DNA from 4 places in the Paenibacillus sp. FSL P4-0338 genome. Region 4 is predicted to be linked to each of the others. Evidence: a T-box and tRNA genes for the amino acid it is inferred to sense, from the RefSeq annotation. Region 4 holds a T-box; the other regions hold tRNA genes.
What was found. A T-box is a leader RNA that pairs with one kind of tRNA and senses whether it is charged. The one in region 4 lies ahead of MKZ07_RS07425 (alanine--tRNA ligase), so its partner is inferred to be a tRNA-Ala.
Positions count from the first base shown of each region.

Region 1: it has a tRNA-Ala gene. The T-box ahead of MKZ07_RS07425 (alanine--tRNA ligase) is inferred to sense a tRNA for this amino acid. The anticodon was not compared.
Region 2: it has a tRNA-Ala gene. The T-box ahead of MKZ07_RS07425 (alanine--tRNA ligase) is inferred to sense a tRNA for this amino acid. The anticodon was not compared.
Region 3: it has a tRNA-Ala gene. The T-box ahead of MKZ07_RS07425 (alanine--tRNA ligase) is inferred to sense a tRNA for this amino acid. The anticodon was not compared.

Region 1 covers NZ_JBBOCG010000001.1:223,167-227,982, forward strand. Annotated here, with positions in the region: gene MKZ07_RS00900 (manganese efflux pump) at 1-90, shown strand, start outside; gene coaE (dephospho-CoA kinase) at 100-696, shown strand; gene MKZ07_RS00910 (lytic transglycosylase domain-containing protein) at 696-1,259, shown strand; gene MKZ07_RS00915 (alpha/beta-type small acid-soluble spore protein) at 1,368-1,586, opposite strand; gene nrdR (transcriptional regulator NrdR) at 1,752-2,228, shown strand; tRNA gene MKZ07_RS00925 (tRNA-Lys) at 2,424-2,496, opposite strand; tRNA gene MKZ07_RS00930 (tRNA-Ala) at 2,503-2,577, opposite strand; gene MKZ07_RS00935 (recombinase family protein) at 2,699-4,378, shown strand; gene MKZ07_RS00940 (GNAT family N-acetyltransferase) at 4,381-4,737, opposite strand.
Region 2 covers NZ_JBBOCG010000001.1:4,462,102-4,466,917, reverse strand. Annotated here, with positions in the region: rRNA gene MKZ07_RS19550 (16S ribosomal RNA) at 90-1,650, shown strand; rRNA gene rrf (5S ribosomal RNA) at 1,775-1,891, shown strand; tRNA gene MKZ07_RS19540 (tRNA-Ile) at 1,939-2,015, shown strand; tRNA gene MKZ07_RS19535 (tRNA-Ala) at 2,045-2,120, shown strand; rRNA gene MKZ07_RS19530 (23S ribosomal RNA) at 2,296-4,816, shown strand, end outside.
Region 3 covers NZ_JBBOCG010000002.1:13,688-18,503, reverse strand. Annotated here, with positions in the region: rRNA gene MKZ07_RS24150 (23S ribosomal RNA) at 1-1,174, opposite strand, end outside; tRNA gene MKZ07_RS24145 (tRNA-Ala) at 1,350-1,425, opposite strand; tRNA gene MKZ07_RS24140 (tRNA-Ile) at 1,455-1,531, opposite strand; rRNA gene rrf (5S ribosomal RNA) at 1,579-1,695, opposite strand; rRNA gene MKZ07_RS24130 (16S ribosomal RNA) at 1,820-3,380, opposite strand; gene MKZ07_RS24125 (pro-sigmaK processing inhibitor BofA family protein) at 3,684-3,950, opposite strand; gene MKZ07_RS24120 (DUF2508 family protein) at 3,979-4,245, opposite strand; gene recR (recombination mediator RecR) at 4,448-4,816, opposite strand, start outside.
Region 4 covers NZ_JBBOCG010000001.1:1,717,787-1,722,602, reverse strand. Annotated here, with positions in the region: gene MKZ07_RS07430 (GNAT family N-acetyltransferase) at 1-439, opposite strand, end outside; gene MKZ07_RS07425 (alanine--tRNA ligase) at 691-2,562, opposite strand; T-box leader at 2,632-2,875, opposite strand; gene MKZ07_RS07420 (TetR/AcrR family transcriptional regulator) at 2,929-3,510, opposite strand; gene lpdA (dihydrolipoyl dehydrogenase) at 3,674-4,816, shown strand, end outside.

The sequences.
Region 1 (4,816 bases), 1.5 Mb from region 4:
CTTAGATTATCCGGCAGCTACTGGATGAAGCATGCGGCTGCGCTGCCCGCGATATTATTAATTGTAATGGGTATAATGAAGTTATTATGAGGTGAGTACATGATTATAGGCTTAACCGGAGGCATAGCTTCGGGAAAAAGCACCGTGTCTGCACTGTTTGTCCGCAAGGGAGCTGCACTGGTGGATGCCGATGTCATCGCCAGAGAGGTGATGCTCCCCGGACATCCGGTGCTGGCGGCAGCGGTGGAGGCTTTTGGAGACCGCATCCTGCTGCCTGACGGTTCGCTGGACCGGGCGGGTCTTGGTGAGATTGTCTTCCGGGACCCGGAGGCGCTCAAGACACTGAATAACCTGACCCATCCGGCAATCCGCAGGGAGATCAAGGACAGAATGTATGCGCTTGAGCAGGAGAATCCGCAGCGGCTGGTCATTGTCGACATTCCGCTGCTCTACGAATCAGAGCTGGATTCCTTGTTTGAGCAGATTATTGTGGTCTATGTTCCGAGAAGGGTGCAGTTAGCCCGCCTCATGGAGCGCAGCGGAATGAAGCTGGAGCAGGCTGAGGACCGGCTGAGGTCGCAGATGGATATTGAACTGAAGCGCAGGAAAGCGGATTATGTGATCGACAATAGCGGTGATCCGGAGTCTGCCGAGCTTCAGGTTGCCCGGCTGTGGGACAGGCTGGGCCTGATATGATAAAGTGGCTGCGCTCCAAAAGAGTCCTGCTGCTGCTGTTCATCGGCTTCACCGCGATCCTGTTTCTAGGCTCCAACTGGATGTCATGGTTTTATCCTATTCATTATAAAGCAGAGATCCGCCAGCACAGCCGGACGTATGAGATGGACCCGTTCCTGGTAGCATCCATTATCCGTGTGGAGACCAATTATAAGACCGGCCGCGAATCCAAAAAAGGCGCGCTGGGACTCATGCAGCTGATGCCGGATACCGCCAAGTGGGCGCTCGAAAAGGCCAAGCTTCCTGAGGTATCGCTGGAACGGCTAAAGGAAGAGCCCTCCTCCAACATTGAACTGGGCACTTGGTATTTGTCTACGCTCTCTAAGCAGTTCGACGGCAACCGTATAGCAGTTATAGCCGCCTATAATGCCGGACCCGGCAAGGTGCAGAGCTGGCTGGATGAAGGGCAGTGGGACGGAACAGAAGCCTCTGTGAAGGACATTCCGTTCGGTGAGACCCGGCATTACGTGCAGCGTGTGATTTATTATTATGATCAATACACCGAGCTCTACAGTGAGTTCTAGGGTGCTTGTTACTTCTGCTGCTATTATGTAAAAAGAAGCATCAAACGGCCGGAGGCCGTTCGATACTTCTTAGGCAAGCTTATGTCGTGTTTAGCAGGTTATTTGTACTTATTTGTACTGACCTGCCAATTGCTGTTCAGCCAGGGTTACAAGACGTTTAGTGATGTAACCACCGATCGAACCGTTTTCGTAAGAAGTTTTATTGCCTTGGTATCCGTCTGGGGAGAGGGTAATACCTAGTTCCTGGGCAACTTCATATTTCAGTTGTTCCAAGGCACCGCGTGAGTTTGGAGCTACCAGGTTATTGGAGTTGTTATTTTGGCTCATTGCTGTTCACCTCCTATCGGTTGGTAACTGTATTATGTGCCGGACATGTCAGATTCATAACAACAAATAAACGGTGTTTTCTGGAAATTAAATAATGCCCGCATAGCCCTTGTGTATCAATGGACCGGGCCTATCCATTCTAATGATGAGGAAGTGAAGAAGCTTATGAAATGCCCTTACTGTGACCACACCAATACCAAAGTCCTGGACTCGCGCCCGGCTAATGAGAATAAGTCCATCCGCCGCAGGCGGGAATGCGAGCTATGCAGCCGCCGTTTCACCACCTTCGAGATGATTGAAGAGACCCCGCTGATTGTGATCAAAAAAGGCGGCAGCCGTGAAGAGTTCAGCCGTGACAAAATCCTCCGCGGCCTGATCCGTGCCTGCGAGAAGCGTCCGGTCCCTGTAGAGCGCCTGGAGGTCATCGTATCCGAGGTGGAGAAAAGCCTGCGCGGCATCGCCCTCGCCGAGATCGAGAGCCGCCAGATCGGCGAGCTGGTCATGGAGCAGCTCTACCCTGTCGACGAGGTAGCGTACGTCCGCTTCGCGTCCGTGTATCGCCAGTTCAAGGACATTAACATGTTCATGAAGGAACTGAAAGGACTGCTGTCCAAGAACACGGAGGAGCTGGACGGGCTGTAAGCGGTTTAGGGAGGGTAAGCCCTCATTGGGGGGGGCTGGCTCTGGGGTTTACGGGACAGCCGCACAATGTACAAGGTACTTATTGGTGAATAAACCGATGGGTGCCTTTTTGTTGAATTGCTTATGAACGTATAGGATTAAGGGGCTTTAATTTGAACAAAAAAAAGACCCTGGTCAGGGTCTTTAAAAATGTGATGGACTCTCAGGGGCTCGAACCCTGGACAAATAGATTAAGAGTCTACTGCTCTACCAACTGAGCTAAGAGTCCATAGAATGGTGGAGAATAGGGGATTCGAACCCCTGACCTCTTCGCTGCCAGCGAAGCGTTCTCCCACTGAACTAATTCCCCATTCGTTTTTCTCACAAGAAATAATATATCATAAATATAATTCTCAGTCAACATTATTTACAAAAAGAATAATAAGGATTAAAATATGGTAGTACATATGACTGATGGGAGGGCTTTCGGTATGGGGGATAAGAGACGGGTCGCAGCATTTTATAGAGTATCAACAAAGGGGCAGCTTGAAGGAAATGATATTCCTATGCAACGTAGGGCTTGTCAAGAGTTTATTAATAGTAAGGGTTGGGTGTTGGTAAAAGAGTATACGGAGAAAGGCGTTTCTGGATATAAGACAGCGAATGAGGACAGAGATGAAATTCAACGTGCTAGATATGATGCGGAAAATAGTCACTTTGATGTATTGCTTTGTTTCATGTTCGACAGATTAGGAAGAAGGACATATGAAACTCCTCTGTTATTAAAATGGTTCAACTCAATGGGAATTGAAGTCTGGTCAGTAAAAGAAGGTCAACAAGAATTTACAGACGAAGGGCATGACATTACAAACTTCCTTAGATTCTGGCAATCGAATAACGAATCTCAAAAAACTTCGATGCGCGTTGATGAAAAACATACACAAATGGCCGAAGATGGTGTATTTAGAGGTGGCACTGCACCATTCGGATACCGGTTAACACCTTCAGGAATTAAAAATAAGAAAGGCAAAGAGCTGATGAAGCTGGAAATAAATAAAGAACAAGCTACTATCGTCAAACAGATGTTCAATATGGTGATAAAAGAGGGTTTTGGAAGTAATCGAATTGCTAAGTTTCTTAATGAAAATACAATCCCCACTTCTACCGGAGGTAAATGGAACACTGCTGCTGTGAACTTTATTCTTAGAAATCCTGTGTATAAAGGGTATCCGGCCTATGGGAAAAGAAAATCGGTTGAAGGGATTTTTGAGACTAAAGGTAAAGCAGAATGGACGATGCCCGAAAAACAACAACTTCAATTAGTAATTATCGATAAAGAAGATTTTGATAATATTCAATTGCTAAGAAGTTCTAGGTCGAAAGAACAAGTTAAAGACCATAATCGGGAACGAGTTAACACCTCGGTAGGCCCGCTTCTATTGGTCGGGTTTATAAAATGTGGTTATTGTGGCTCCCCTTTGACTACAACATATAATGCCAAAAAATACACTCTTGCTGATGGTACGATTAAAATGTGGAAACGGGCGGTTTATCGATGTTCTGGCAAAGCGTTAAGGAAGGTTGATTGCAAGGGGCAGACTATTTATGCACAAAATAAAATTGAAGATACTGTAGCTGATGTTGTTAATCAATATCTCGCATCTTTGAAAAAGATAGACTACATAGAATTTTCCAGAGGTTATGATCTAGAGGAGTATAAGGATATTAAAGAATTCCTTGATAAAAAAAATCAAGAGTTGGCAAGCGAATATGTTGAATTGAACTTACTTAAAAAGGAAGTGACAAAAAGTATTTTGGGAAAGAGTGCCTTCAAGCCAGAACTATTAAATGAAATGATTGAGGATAAAGAAAAGGAATTGCAAAAACTTGATCAGGAAGTCAGATCACTTGAGGAGCAACTTCAGACGAAAAAACTAGAATTAAGTGAAATTAAAGAATTGGCCAAAAATATTAGTGGGTGGAATTTAAAATATAATGAAGCTAGCCATGACCACAAAAAAGTTATGTTGAGATGGATCATTGAAAGGATAACAGTATTCAAAGATCAGATTGAAATTGAATTTAGGCCGGATATCACAAAGTTCTTATCGAGTGCCGGGAACGGTGCTATAGCTGAACTGAGGAAAAGAACGCATCGCTGGCATACATGAGGCTAGCGTTCTATTTCTTCATAAGACATAACTACGGTTTGAAAATAAGGCTTAAATCCAAGCTTTGTATAAAGCGCATTGGCTTTGTGGCTTGCTCTCAAGGTTGCTGTATGTACACCTTTGTTATGTAAATCATGGAGGGTTGTGAGGCACAGAGCGCTTGCAGCACCTTGATTTCGATACTGCTGCAGGGTGGATACAAACTCAATGGATGCCTGATTACCGGTCTGCATGGCAGCGGAGGTAGCTATGGGAACACCATCCAGGTAAGCAAGATAAAAAGATAGCTCGCTACGTGAAAGCCAAAATTCGTAATATGCCTGATTCAACATAGGCCAGCCATGCAGCGCCTCATTCACCACATCAATCCATAATGTAAATTCAGACGATGACGTAACCCTGTGTATATGTAGTCGCGGACTAGAATGTGGCCAGTTA
Region 2 (4,816 bases), 2.7 Mb from region 4:
GGTGGGAAATCACTTCGGTGAGATCCAAAAAAGAGAATGTAAATTCTCGTCAGATGTTTCAAAATGAGCAATCGCTCTTTCTAAATACCAATTTGGAGAGTTTGATCCTGGCTCAGGACGAACGCTGGCGGCGTGCCTAATACATGCAAGTCGAGCGGAGTCTGAAAGGAAGCTTGCTTCCTTTCAGACTTAGCGGCGGACGGGTGAGTAACACGTAGGCAACCTGCCCTCAAGCCTGGGATAACTACCGGAAACGGTAGCTAATACCGGATAATTTCTTTTTTCTCCTGAGGAGAGAATGAAAGGCGGAGCAATCTGCTGCTTGGGGATGGGCCTGCGGCGCATTAGCTAGTTGGTGGGGTAATGGCCCACCAAGGCGACGATGCGTAGCCGACCTGAGAGGGTGAACGGCCACACTGGGACTGAGACACGGCCCAGACTCCTACGGGAGGCAGCAGTAGGGAATCTTCCGCAATGGGCGCAAGCCTGACGGAGCAACGCCGCGTGAGTGATGAAGGTTTTCGGATCGTAAAGCTCTGTTGCCAGGGAAGAACGTCCGGTAGAGTAACTGCTGCCGGAGTGACGGTACCTGAGAAGAAAGCCCCGGCTAACTACGTGCCAGCAGCCGCGGTAATACGTAGGGGGCAAGCGTTGTCCGGAATTATTGGGCGTAAAGCGCGCGCAGGCGGTTATTTAAGTCTGGTGTTTAAACCTTGGGCTCAACCTGAGGTCGCACTGGAAACTGGGTGACTTGAGTACAGAAGAGGAAAGTGGAATTCCACGTGTAGCGGTGAAATGCGTAGATATGTGGAGGAACACCAGTGGCGAAGGCGACTTTCTGGGCTGTAACTGACGCTGAGGCGCGAAAGCGTGGGGAGCAAACAGGATTAGATACCCTGGTAGTCCACGCCGTAAACGATGAGTGCTAGGTGTTAGGGGTTTCGATACCCTTGGTGCCGAAGTTAACACAGTAAGCACTCCGCCTGGGGAGTACGGTCGCAAGACTGAAACTCAAAGGAATTGACGGGGACCCGCACAAGCAGTGGAGTATGTGGTTTAATTCGAAGCAACGCGAAGAACCTTACCAGGTCTTGACATCCAACTAACGAAGCAGAGATGCATCAGGTGCCCTTCGGGGAAAGTTGAGACAGGTGGTGCATGGTTGTCGTCAGCTCGTGTCGTGAGATGTTGGGTTAAGTCCCGCAACGAGCGCAACCCTTGACTTTAGTTGCCAGCAGGTTAAGCTGGGCACTCTAGAGTGACTGCCGGTGACAAACCGGAGGAAGGTGGGGATGACGTCAAATCATCATGCCCCTTATGACCTGGGCTACACACGTACTACAATGGCCGGTACAACGGGAAGCGAAGCCGCGAGGTGGAGCCAATCCCAGCAAAGCCGGTCTCAGTTCGGATTGCAGGCTGCAACTCGCCTGCATGAAGTCGGAATTGCTAGTAATCGCGGATCAGCATGCCGCGGTGAATACGTTCCCGGGTCTTGTACACACCGCCCGTCACACCACGAGAGTTTACAACACCCGAAGTCGGTGGGGTAACCCGCAAGGGAGCCAGCCGCCGAAGGTGGGGTAGATGATTGGGGTGAAGTCGTAACAAGGTAGCCGTATCGGAAGGTGCGGCTGGATCACCTCCTTTCTATGGAGAATCGTCACCTGCAACGGTGACATTCAAATCGGAAGCTTTGCTTCCACAATAGAACCTTAGGGTTCGGACACTCACTCGTGTTCAGTTTTGAAAGAGCAAGTCTCTTTCGTATGCGTTTGGTGGCGATAGCGGAGGGGTTCCACACGTACCCATCCCGAACACGACCGTTAAGCCCTCCAGCGCCGATGGTACTTGGACCGAAGGGTCCTGGGAGAGTAGGACGCCGCCAAGCGAACAATCAATTCATTGATTGCTTCACTACTGTATGTTTTGTTATATGGGCTTTTAGCTCAGTTGGTTAGAGCGCACCTCTGATAAGGGTGAGGTCGGTGGTTCGAGTCCACCAAGGCCCACCATATAACAATCTTGAATTGAATACCTATTTGGGGCCATAGCTCAGCTGGGAGAGCGCCTGCCTTGCAAGCAGGAGGTCAGCGGTTCGATCCCGCTTGGCTCCACCAATTATTCTTTACAACAGTATATGCAACAACTTGATCCTTGAAAACTGGATACCGAAACGAATTTGCGTTTTAGAACATCTTTTAGCTGAAACTTGTGTAAGCAAGTGGAAATAGTTATTAGTTGCTACAAAGTGAAGGTTTTTGATTGTGCAAACAAGCAAAACACCGGAACGTTGGTTAAGCTACTAAGAGCACACGGAGGATGCCTAGGCGCCAGGAGCCGACGAAGGACGTGGCGAACAACGAAACTGCCTCGGGGAGCTGTAAGCAAGCTTTGATCCGGGGGTGTCCGAATGGGGAAACCCAGCTGTGGTAATTCGCAGTTACTCGTATCTGAATACATAGGATACGCAGAGGCAGACCAGGGGAACTGAAACATCTAAGTACCCTGAGGAAGAGAAAACAATAGTGATTCCGTCAGTAGCGGCGAGCGAACGCGGAACAGCCTAAACCAAGGGGCTTGCCTCTTGGGGTTGTGGGACGTCTCACATGGAGTTACAAAGGAATATGGTAGGCGAAGAGGTCTGGAAAGGCCCGCGATAGAGGTAAAAGCCCTGTAGCCTAAACTGTGTTCTCTCCGAGACGGATCCCGAGTAGTGCGGGGCACGTGAAACCCCGTATGAATCCAGCAGGACCATCTGCTAAGGCTAAATACTACCTGGCGACCGATAGTGAAACAGTACCGTGAGGGAAAGGTGAAAAGCACCCCGGAAGGGGAGTGAAATAGAACCTGAAACCGTGTGCTTACAAAAAGTCAGAGCCCTTTCTATGGGTGATGGCGTGCCTTTTGTAGAATGAACCGGCGAGTTACGTTTAACATGCAAGGTTAAGGTGAGAAGCCGGAGCCGCAGCGAAAGCGAGTCTGAATAGGGCGACTGAGTATGTGGACGTAGACCCGAAACCGTGTGATCTACCCCTGTCCAGGGTGAAGGTGCGGTAACACGCACTGGAGGCCCGAACCCACGCATGTTGAAAAATGCGGGGATGAGGTGGGGGTAGCGGAGAAATTCCAATCGAACTCGGAGATAGCTGGTTCTCCCCGAAATAGCTTTAGGGCTAGCCTCGGTGAATGGAGTGGTGGAGGTAGAGCACTGATTGGGTGCGGGGCCCGCAAGGGTTACCAAGCTCAGTCAAACTCCGAATGCCATTAACTTCTTGCCGGGAGTCAGACAGTGAGTGCTAAGATCCATTGTCAAAAGGGAAACAGCCCAGACCATCAGCTAAGGTCCCCAAGTGTGTGTTAAGTGGGAAAGGATGTGGAGTTGCACAGACAACCAGGATGTTGGCTTAGAAGCAGCCACCATTGAAAGAGTGCGTAATAGCTCACTGGTCGAGTGACTCTGCGCCGAAAATGTAACGGGGCTAAACACACCACCGAAGCTATGGCTAGATGCTTTGCATCTGGGGTAGGGGAGCGTTGTATGTGGGTTGAAGGTGTACCGTAAGGAGCGCTGGACAGCATACAAGTGAGAATGCCGGTATGAGTAACGAAAAGATCAGTGAGAATCTGATCCGCCGAAAGCCCAAGGTTTCCTGAGGAAGGCTCGTCCGCTCAGGGTAAGTCGGGACCTAAGGCGAGGCCGAAAGGCGTAGTCGAAGGACAACAGTTTGAAATTACTGTACCACCGTAATCCGCTATGAGCGATGGGGTGACGCAGGAGGGTAGTGACGCGGACTGATGGATGTCCGTCTAAGCAGTGAGGCTGGTGTGTAGGCAAATCCGCACACTATTAAGGCCAGGCTGTGATGGGGAGCGAAAATTATAGTAGCGAAGGTCATGATCTCACACTGCCAAGAAAAGCCTCTAGTCAGGAGAAGGTGCCCGTACCGCAAACCGACACAGGTAGGCGAGAAGAGAATTCTAAGGCGCGCGGAAGAACTCTCGTTAAGGAACTCGGCAAAATGACCTCGTAACTTCGGGAGAAGAGGTGCCTCGGTAGGGTGAATAGCCCGAGGGGGCCGCAGTGAAAAGGCCCAAGCGACTGTTTAGCAAAAACACAGGTCTGTGCGAAGCCGTAAGGCGAAGTATACGGGCTGACGCCTGCCCGGTGCTGGAAGGTTAAGGGGAGTGGTTAGGGGTTAAACCCGAAGCTGTGAACCGAAGCCCCAGTAAACGGCGGCCGTAACTATAACGGTCCTAAGGTAGCGAAATTCCTTGTCAGGTAAATTCTGACCCGCACGAATGGCGTAACGACTTGGGCGCTGTCTCAACGAGAGATCCGGTGAAATTTTAATACCTGTGAAGATGCAGGTTACCCGCGACAAGACGGAAAGACCCCATGGAGCTTTACTGCAGCTTGATATTGAATTTGGGTACGATCTGTACAGGATAGGTGGGAGCCGTAGAGGCAGGAGCGCAAGCTTCTGCGGAGGCGCCGTTGGGATACCACCCTGATCGTATCTAGGTTCTAACCTAGTACCGTAACCCGGTACGGGGACCGTGTCAGGCGGGCAGTTTGACTGGGGCGGTCGCCTCCTAAAGAGTAACGGAGGCGTTCAAAGGTTCCCTCAGAATGGTTGGAAATCATTCGCAGAGTGCAAAGGCATAAGGGAGCTTGACTGCGAGACCTACAAGTCGAGCAGGGACGAAAGTCGGACTTAGTGATCCGGTGGTACCGCATGGAAGGGCCATCGCTCAACGGATAAAAGCTACCCTGGGGATAACAGGCTTATCTCCCCCAAGAGTCCACATCGAC
Region 3 (4,816 bases), on a different contig from region 4:
TCGGCGCAGAGTCACTCGACCAGTGAGCTATTACGCACTCTTTCAATGGTGGCTGCTTCTAAGCCAACATCCTGGTTGTCTGTGCAACTCCACATCCTTTCCCACTTAACACACACTTGGGGACCTTAGCTGATGGTCTGGGCTGTTTCCCTTTTGACAATGGATCTTAGCACTCACTGTCTGACTCCCGGCAAGAAGTTAATGGCATTCGGAGTTTGACTGAGCTTGGTAACCCTTGCGGGCCCCGCACCCAATCAGTGCTCTACCTCCACCACTCCATTCACCGAGGCTAGCCCTAAAGCTATTTCGGGGAGAACCAGCTATCTCCGAGTTCGATTGGAATTTCTCCGCTACCCCCACCTCATCCCCGCATTTTTCAACATGCGTGGGTTCGGGCCTCCAGTGCGTGTTACCGCACCTTCACCCTGGACAGGGGTAGATCACACGGTTTCGGGTCTACGTCCACATACTCAGTCGCCCTATTCAGACTCGCTTTCGCTGCGGCTCCGGCTTCTCACCTTAACCTTGCATGTTAAACGTAACTCGCCGGTTCATTCTACAAAAGGCACGCCATCACCCATAGAAAGGGCTCTGACTTTTTGTAAGCACACGGTTTCAGGTTCTATTTCACTCCCCTTCCGGGGTGCTTTTCACCTTTCCCTCACGGTACTGTTTCACTATCGGTCGCCAGGTAGTATTTAGCCTTAGCAGATGGTCCTGCTGGATTCATACGGGGTTTCACGTGCCCCGCACTACTCGGGATCCGTCTCGGAGAGAACACAGTTTAGGCTACAGGGCTTTTACCTCTATCGCGGGCCTTTCCAGACCTCTTCGCCTACCATATTCCTTTGTAACTCCATGTGAGACGTCCCACAACCCCAAGAGGCAAGCCCCTTGGTTTAGGCTGTTCCGCGTTCGCTCGCCGCTACTGACGGAATCACTATTGTTTTCTCTTCCTCAGGGTACTTAGATGTTTCAGTTCCCCTGGTCTGCCTCTGCGTATCCTATGTATTCAGATACGAGTAACTGCGAATTACCACAGCTGGGTTTCCCCATTCGGACACCCCCGGATCAAAGCTTGCTTACAGCTCCCCGAGGCAGTTTCGTTGTTCGCCACGTCCTTCGTCGGCTCCTGGCGCCTAGGCATCCTCCGTGTGCTCTTAGTAGCTTAACCAACGTTCCGGTGTTTTGCTTGTTTGCACAATCAAAAACCTTCACTTTGTAGCAACTAATAACTATTTCCACTTGCTTACACAAGTTTCAGCTAAAAGATGTTCTAAAACGCAAATTCGTTTCGGTATCCAGTTTTCAAGGATCAAGTTGTTGCATATACTGTTGTAAAGAATAATTGGTGGAGCCAAGCGGGATCGAACCGCTGACCTCCTGCTTGCAAGGCAGGCGCTCTCCCAGCTGAGCTATGGCCCCAAATAGGTATTCAATTCAAGATTGTTATATGGTGGGCCTTGGTGGACTCGAACCACCGACCTCACCCTTATCAGAGGTGCGCTCTAACCAACTGAGCTAAAAGCCCATATAACAAAACATACAGTAGTGAAGCAATCAATGAATTGATTGTTCGCTTGGCGGCGTCCTACTCTCCCAGGACCCTTCGGTCCAAGTACCATCGGCGCTGGAGGGCTTAACGGTCGTGTTCGGGATGGGTACGTGTGGAACCCCTCCGCTATCGCCACCAAACGCATACGAAAGAGACTTGCTCTTTCAAAACTGAACACGAGTGAGTGTCCGAACCCTAAGGTTCTATTGTGGAAGCAAAGCTTCCGATTTGAATGTCACCGTTGCAGGTGACGATTCTCCATAGAAAGGAGGTGATCCAGCCGCACCTTCCGATACGGCTACCTTGTTACGACTTCACCCCAATCATCTACCCCACCTTCGGCGGCTGGCTCCCTTGCGGGTTACCCCACCGACTTCGGGTGTTGTAAACTCTCGTGGTGTGACGGGCGGTGTGTACAAGACCCGGGAACGTATTCACCGCGGCATGCTGATCCGCGATTACTAGCAATTCCGACTTCATGCAGGCGAGTTGCAGCCTGCAATCCGAACTGAGACCGGCTTTGCTGGGATTGGCTCCACCTCGCGGCTTCGCTTCCCGTTGTACCGGCCATTGTAGTACGTGTGTAGCCCAGGTCATAAGGGGCATGATGATTTGACGTCATCCCCACCTTCCTCCGGTTTGTCACCGGCAGTCACTCTAGAGTGCCCAGCTTAACCTGCTGGCAACTAAAGTCAAGGGTTGCGCTCGTTGCGGGACTTAACCCAACATCTCACGACACGAGCTGACGACAACCATGCACCACCTGTCTCAACTTTCCCCGAAGGGCACCTGATGCATCTCTGCTTCGTTAGTTGGATGTCAAGACCTGGTAAGGTTCTTCGCGTTGCTTCGAATTAAACCACATACTCCACTGCTTGTGCGGGTCCCCGTCAATTCCTTTGAGTTTCAGTCTTGCGACCGTACTCCCCAGGCGGAGTGCTTACTGTGTTAACTTCGGCACCAAGGGTATCGAAACCCCTAACACCTAGCACTCATCGTTTACGGCGTGGACTACCAGGGTATCTAATCCTGTTTGCTCCCCACGCTTTCGCGCCTCAGCGTCAGTTACAGCCCAGAAAGTCGCCTTCGCCACTGGTGTTCCTCCACATATCTACGCATTTCACCGCTACACGTGGAATTCCACTTTCCTCTTCTGTACTCAAGTCACCCAGTTTCCAGTGCGACCTCAGGTTGAGCCCAAGGTTTAAACACCAGACTTAAATAACCGCCTGCGCGCGCTTTACGCCCAATAATTCCGGACAACGCTTGCCCCCTACGTATTACCGCGGCTGCTGGCACGTAGTTAGCCGGGGCTTTCTTCTCAGGTACCGTCACTCCGGTAGCAGTTACTCTACCGGACGTTCTTCCCTGGCAACAGAGCTTTACGATCCGAAAACCTTCATCACTCACGCGGCGTTGCTCCGTCAGGCTTGCGCCCATTGCGGAAGATTCCCTACTGCTGCCTCCCGTAGGAGTCTGGGCCGTGTCTCAGTCCCAGTGTGGCCGTTCACCCTCTCAGGTCGGCTACGCATCGTCGCCTTGGTGGGCCATTACCCCACCAACTAGCTAATGCGCCGCAGGCCCATCCCCAAGCAGCAGATTGCTCCGCCTTTCATTCTCTCCTCAGGAGAAAAAAGAAATTATCCGGTATTAGCTACCGTTTCCGGTAGTTATCCCAGGCTTGAGGGCAGGTTGCCTACGTGTTACTCACCCGTCCGCCGCTAAGTCTGAAAGGAAGCAAGCTTCCTTTCAGACTCCGCTCGACTTGCATGTATTAGGCACGCCGCCAGCGTTCGTCCTGAGCCAGGATCAAACTCTCCAAATTGGTATTTAGAAAGAGCGATTGCTCATTTTGAAACATCTGACGAGAATTTACATTCTCTAATTTGGATCTCACCGAAGTGATTTCCCACTCACTCGTTGTTCAGTTTTCAAAGATCAATGTCTCATCTTTTGTCGTTGATGTTTGTCTCAGCAGCGACCTTTATAATATATCACAGCACCCTTGTTTCAGTCAAGCGTTTTTTTATTTTCTTTTTTCGCTTTAGCTTTCAGCAAGTGATCCGAAGATCTCCTGTCCAAAGGGCCGAGACTTAATGTATCATGAATCAGGAGCCTTCGTCAACCTCTAAAACAAAGTTAATTTCAAACCTAATAACAGCGCCACTCCCGGCAGTCCAAGAATGGTTACAGCACCTATGGTTGTGGGGTTAAGTGGTATGTGCAGATCACTTACAACTCCTGAGAAATTAACGATATAAATTCCGAGTGCCGCCAATATAAGATGGGTTCCAAATACGCTCAGCCATGCCCACCCCAACCTTTTCCTGAATACAATCAGAATCAGCAGCGCTGCAGATATAATCAGTACACCCATAGCTACAGTTCTTAGCATCGTTCTCCTCCTCGTTGACTCGGTCTGTTCATACTTGCAGCTGGCTCCGGTTAAGTCCCAGCCGCTTGGCATCCTTAAGGTGTATCTGATATTTACGCTCAGCCGCCTCCAGGATATAGATCGCATAGTCAATCTGATCCTGGCCCAGAGCCTCATCAAACATCAGGTAAGCCCGCTCCCATTCAGACTGCGCTTTACGCACCTCATGGTACACCGCGCCCCATTCCTCTTCCGTCTCCACTGCCTTTGCCTTATCCGCATTCCCGCTCAGCCACTTGGTACTCCACCAACCCATTGCAATCCCTCCTAAGATATATGAATAACTGCAGATGCAACTATGATTCACACCCGTTAATCTCATACATATCGGAATAGGGACAAACTTAGAACCGGGAGAGGGGTCTTAGCAGAACTTTTAGCAGTGTATCAGCGGTTCTTGAGGAAATAAAAAAAGGAGCCCGAGGGCTCCCTACACTTTTAATACAACAGCACAACAGTCAGAACAGCTCACGACGGCCTTCCAGCGCCTTCGACAGGGTTACCTCGTCTGCATACTCAAGATCGCCGCCTACAGGCAAACCATGGGCTATCCTGGTGATCTTGATCTCAAAGGGACGGACAAGACGCGAGATATACATGGCGGTGGCTTCCCCTTCAATGTTGGGGTTGGTCGCCATAATCAGCTCCTTCACCCGCTCATCGCTGAGTCTGGTCAGCAGCTCCTTCAGCCTTATGTCGTCCGGCCCTATGCCTTCCATAGGCGAGATTGCACCCTGGAGCACATGATAATAGCCGTCAAATTCCTTGGTACGTTCGATAGCCACCAGATCCTTCGAGTCCTGAACCACACAGATTACCGAAGCATC
Region 4 (4,816 bases):
TAAATCTGCTATTCGGGTCCGGGATATAATCTGCAAACGGCTCACAATACGTGAAGCCGAAATCTTCATACAGCTTGCGGGCGGGGATGAATGAATCCATGGAGCCAGTCTCGAGGCTGATCCGTTTGTATCCGCGTCTTACGGCTACTTCAATAATATGAGCAAGAATAGTTCTGGCTACACCTTTGCGCAAATGCTTCCTAGCGGTCCGCATGGATTTGAGCTCAGCATGCTCTTTGTTTAGTTCCTTGATCGCCCCGCAGCCCAGAAGCTCTTCATCCTCCCAAGCGCACCAGAAGGTAATTTCCGGCTGCTTCAACCCGTCCAGATTAAGGGCATGTATACTCTCTGGCGGAGAGTCCTCTGCCATTCCTTGCAGATGTTCTGCAATTAATCCAATCACTTGTGCCCTGCTCAAATCATCTACAAGAATCTTCACTGCAACCACTCCTAAGTTAATGTTAAGTATGAATTATACCTGTTATCCTACTGTATATCATATTACACCCATGGCAGGTTTTCTGACAAATCTATTATAATAACTGCAAATGAGGATGATTTAAGTACCACTCTACGCATTCTTTTGGCATACCAATGTTGACGATCCTCATTATCGTGCAAACTAGGTGGACACCAAAAAAGCCGCTACATTTAGCGGCTTTGATTGTAGTTTGTTTTTGACAACCTCAGCTATTGTTCCGCGTTCTGGAAATGACTGTTGATTACTCCCTTAATCCTTCTGACTCCCGCAGCAGAAGATTGTTCTTTTGTAATACGGAACGTTCCTAAGTTTGTGGTATCTTCTACATGAGGTCCTCCGCATACTTCCCGGCTCCACACCTTCCCTTCGTGATCCTGGATGGTATACACCTTAACGATATCCGGATATTTATCCCAAAAATTCCCTTCCACATTACTTTCTTTCGCTTCAAGCTTAGGCAGCTCCGAAATAGAGGTAACTGCTTTGGAGGAAATCGCCTCATTCACATACTTCTCCACCTCAGCTATTTGCTCGGGTGTAAGTTTGTCATCATGGTTGAAGTCAAACCGTAATCGTTCGGAAGTAATATTACTTCCTTGTTGGTGGACATGATCACCTAGCACTTCCCTTAAACCAGCAAGCAACAAATGAGATACCGTGTGCAGCGCGGTTGTTTCTATGGAATGTTCAGCTAAGCCACCTTTAAATTTACCCGCAGAAGCAGTTCTGCTCATTTCAGCATGTTTTTTTGCCGCCTCAGTATAAGACGCCTTGTCTTCCATGCTATATCCACTTTCTGTTAGGTACTCTTCCGTCAACTCCAAGGGAAATCCATAGGTTTCGTAAAAATAAAAGGCATCTGCACCCGTAACGTTACCCTTATTCTTCAGATGTTTCTGTATTTCAAATTCTCCCTGCTGTAACGTTCTATAGAAAAGATTCTCTTCCTTATTTACTATTTCGATGACTTTCCTTTTATTGCGGATTAAATCTTCATAAGCTGTAGCTTCATCTATATAAACTTCAGACAACTGCCCCACAAAGCTTCCTTGTATCCCTATTTTTTTACCTGCACGAATTGCCCTTCTTAATAGCCTTCTTGTTATATATCCTGCATCACTATTAGCTGGCTCCGCACCGTCATTAATGAGAAAAGTAGCTGCTCTCACATGATCCAGTATGATTCTAAAGGACTTTAAGTCGTCCGTATAGGATTTACCGCTTAGCTCCATCAATTTGTTCTTGGGGTTATGGAAGAAAGCCGTATTATAAATATCCTTGTCACCATTAAGAGCTGTTGCAACCCTTTCTAATCCGCCTCCATAATCCAGATTGGGATTTTTCATTTTTACAAATCCTGTGTCTCCTTTGGTATAACACATAAATACGTTGTTCCCAATTTCCAGGAATCTGTCGCTTTCAGAAGCAGGATGGTCCAGTGAATCACCGCCCGGTTCAAGATCATAGAACATTTCACTATCAGGCCCACCCGGTTCACCAACCGGCATATGGAGCGGACTTCCGGCCCGGCTCCACCAGTTTTCTTGTTCATCGTATAAGAATATTTTCCCGCCTCTAGATGCCCCGTATTGCCAGGGATCATCTTCAATGATAGGGTCTATCCCGACGGATCTGAATTTTGCTGACCAGAGCTCAATGGCTTCCGTATCTTTAGGTATATTCAGTTCATCACTTCCTGCGAAAGCACTGATATACAGCCTGCCCGGATCCATTCCTAATTCAATGATCTGCCAATGCCAAATAGCGTCGATTTGCTTCTGTCTATAGTTATGTTCGTTGGCTTTGAACTCCCACCGGCCTATCATTTCGAAAAATGTCAGATGCGACGTATCCCCTACTTCCTCAATATCCACTGTCCTTAAGCACTTCTGAATATTAGCAATCTCATTACCTGTCGGATGCTTTTCTCCCAATAAATAGGGAACCATAGGTTGCATGCCACTTCCTGTAAACAACGTTGAGGGATCATTTTCTGGTAACAAGCTGGCAGAAGGCACTTGGCTAGCCCCAATTCCTTTCATAAAATCTACATACGATTGTCTCAACTCATCTGGTGTCATTCTAATACCTCCATCCAATATTATTTATGCTTAAAACAAAAAAGCCCTAAGCTGACATGTTTCTTGTCAACTTAGGGCGAACGATTATGTCCGTGTTACCACCTAACTTCAGATTGCTCTGCGCTCTATCAGTACGGGATTTCTCCGATACTGTTTCCTGAATAACGGTGGAACTCCGTTGAAGCCTACTAAGATTCCTCTGTTCGGTCCACAGCTCCGAGACTGCTTCACTATTAGATCAATGAAGATTCGCACCAACCATCTTCTCTCTGTGAGATCCTTAATAGTTACTATTTCTCATCATAGCCTTTTCGTTTTAAGTTAAAGCAATGCTAGCACAATCCGCTTGCTTCGTCAATTAATGAGTTACCTGGAGCCGGCGTTTACCATCTGCTTAGCCTGCATACGACTGGCCTGTAACAAAGCATCACTGAGCTTCGCATCACTAACTGCCCGTGCCAGTGCAACGGTACCCACCATACTGCTTACCAATGCATAACCATTAGAGGGATCGATCTCAGCCATATTTATAATAAACGCGATGAAACGTTGCAGCTCTTGTGTGTATGCTTGCCTGATATCTGCCGATAGCTGGGAGATCTCCCCCGATAAAGCAGGTAAGATACAACCGGCTTCCGTCTGATCCCGATGCAGGGGGCTTAAGTAAAAATCAATGACGGCCTCAATCGGCGTCTGATTTTCGTTTTTGTTATGGTCTGCAATTCTCTGCAGCATTTCAATGGTGTCACTAATGGCGAAATGACAGGTCTCCATCACAAGCTGATCTTTATTTTCAAAATGGGAGTAAAATCCTCCGTGCGTCAGTCCAGCACCTTTCATAATATGCGGAAGACTGATATTCCGCACGCCGTGGGTGCGAAATGCTTTGGCTGCGCTGGTAATGATATGGTTCCGAACCTTGAGCTTGTGCCCTTTCGGATAAGGCATCCTGCTCCCTCCCCTTTGTATAAGTCTGTATCTATGAATGTCTTTTAAAATATTATAGTTATCATATTATTTAATGTCAATTGGTAATGGAGTGTTGACTCTTATAAAATATGATGACTATAATATATTATGATTAACATATTATAACTTGGAGGTACCCATCATGAACTCATTAGAAGCTGTAGATACCCTGGTTATTGGATCGGGGCCTGGCGGTTATGTAGCTGCATTACGTTCGTCACAACTGGGCATGACAACAGTCCTTGTGGAACGCCACCAGATCGGAGGGGTATGTACGCATGTAGGCTGTATTCCTTCCAAAGCGCTGATTGCTGAAGCGGAGCGTATTCATTTGCGCAGACACTGGTATGCTGTTGACGAAGCTTCTTCTTTTCAGGAGGCTCAGTTGTTTAAGCAAGCTGTGGTGGATAAGCAGTCTGGAGGGGTTCGGTTTTTGCTTAAATCGGCAGGTGTGACTCTTATTGAAGGAGAAGCCAGCTTGATAGATGCGAATACCGTTGAAATTCATCACAATGAACAGAATGAGCGCCGAATAGGCTTTAAGCATCTCATCCTGGCAACCGGTTCCCGTCCGATTGAAATCAGCGCTCTTCCTTTCGGCGGACGGATTCTTTCATCCACGGAGGCGCTATCGCTGGCCGACATTCCTAAGAGCCTCGTTGTAGTTGGCGGCGGTTATATTGGTGTGGAACTGGGGCAGATGTTTGCGAGATTTGGAACCACAGTTACGATACTCGAGGGGGGTGAACAGATTTTACCCGGATTTGAAGCAGAGCTTGTTGCACCTGTCGTTCGTCAACTGAAGAAGGACGGGATAACAATCCTAACGGAAGCTAAGGTTACAGGAGCAGACCCATTTACGAGTCACATTGATCTACAATATATGCGTCAGGATCAACACCATGTTGTTCAAGCTGAATATGCATTAATTACGGTTGGCAGGAAACCGAATACAGATGGAACCTTGGGTCTTGAAAAGATTGGTTTGTCCCCTACTCCGCAAGGCTTGATCGAGATTGACAAGCAGTGCAGAACATCCATTCCGAATATCTATGCCATTGGAGATATTGTTCAAGGCCCTGCCTTGGCCCATAAAGCTTCATATGAAGCAAAAATTGCAGCAGAAGCGATTGCGGGTAAACCCTCTGTCATCGACTACAAAGCTCTTCCGCTGGTTGTGTTTTCTCACCCGGAGATTACGAGCGTTGGTCTTAGCGAAACGGATTGTAAACACAAATCCATTCCTGTTATCGTTGGAAAATCTATTTTCTCTATTAACGGCCGT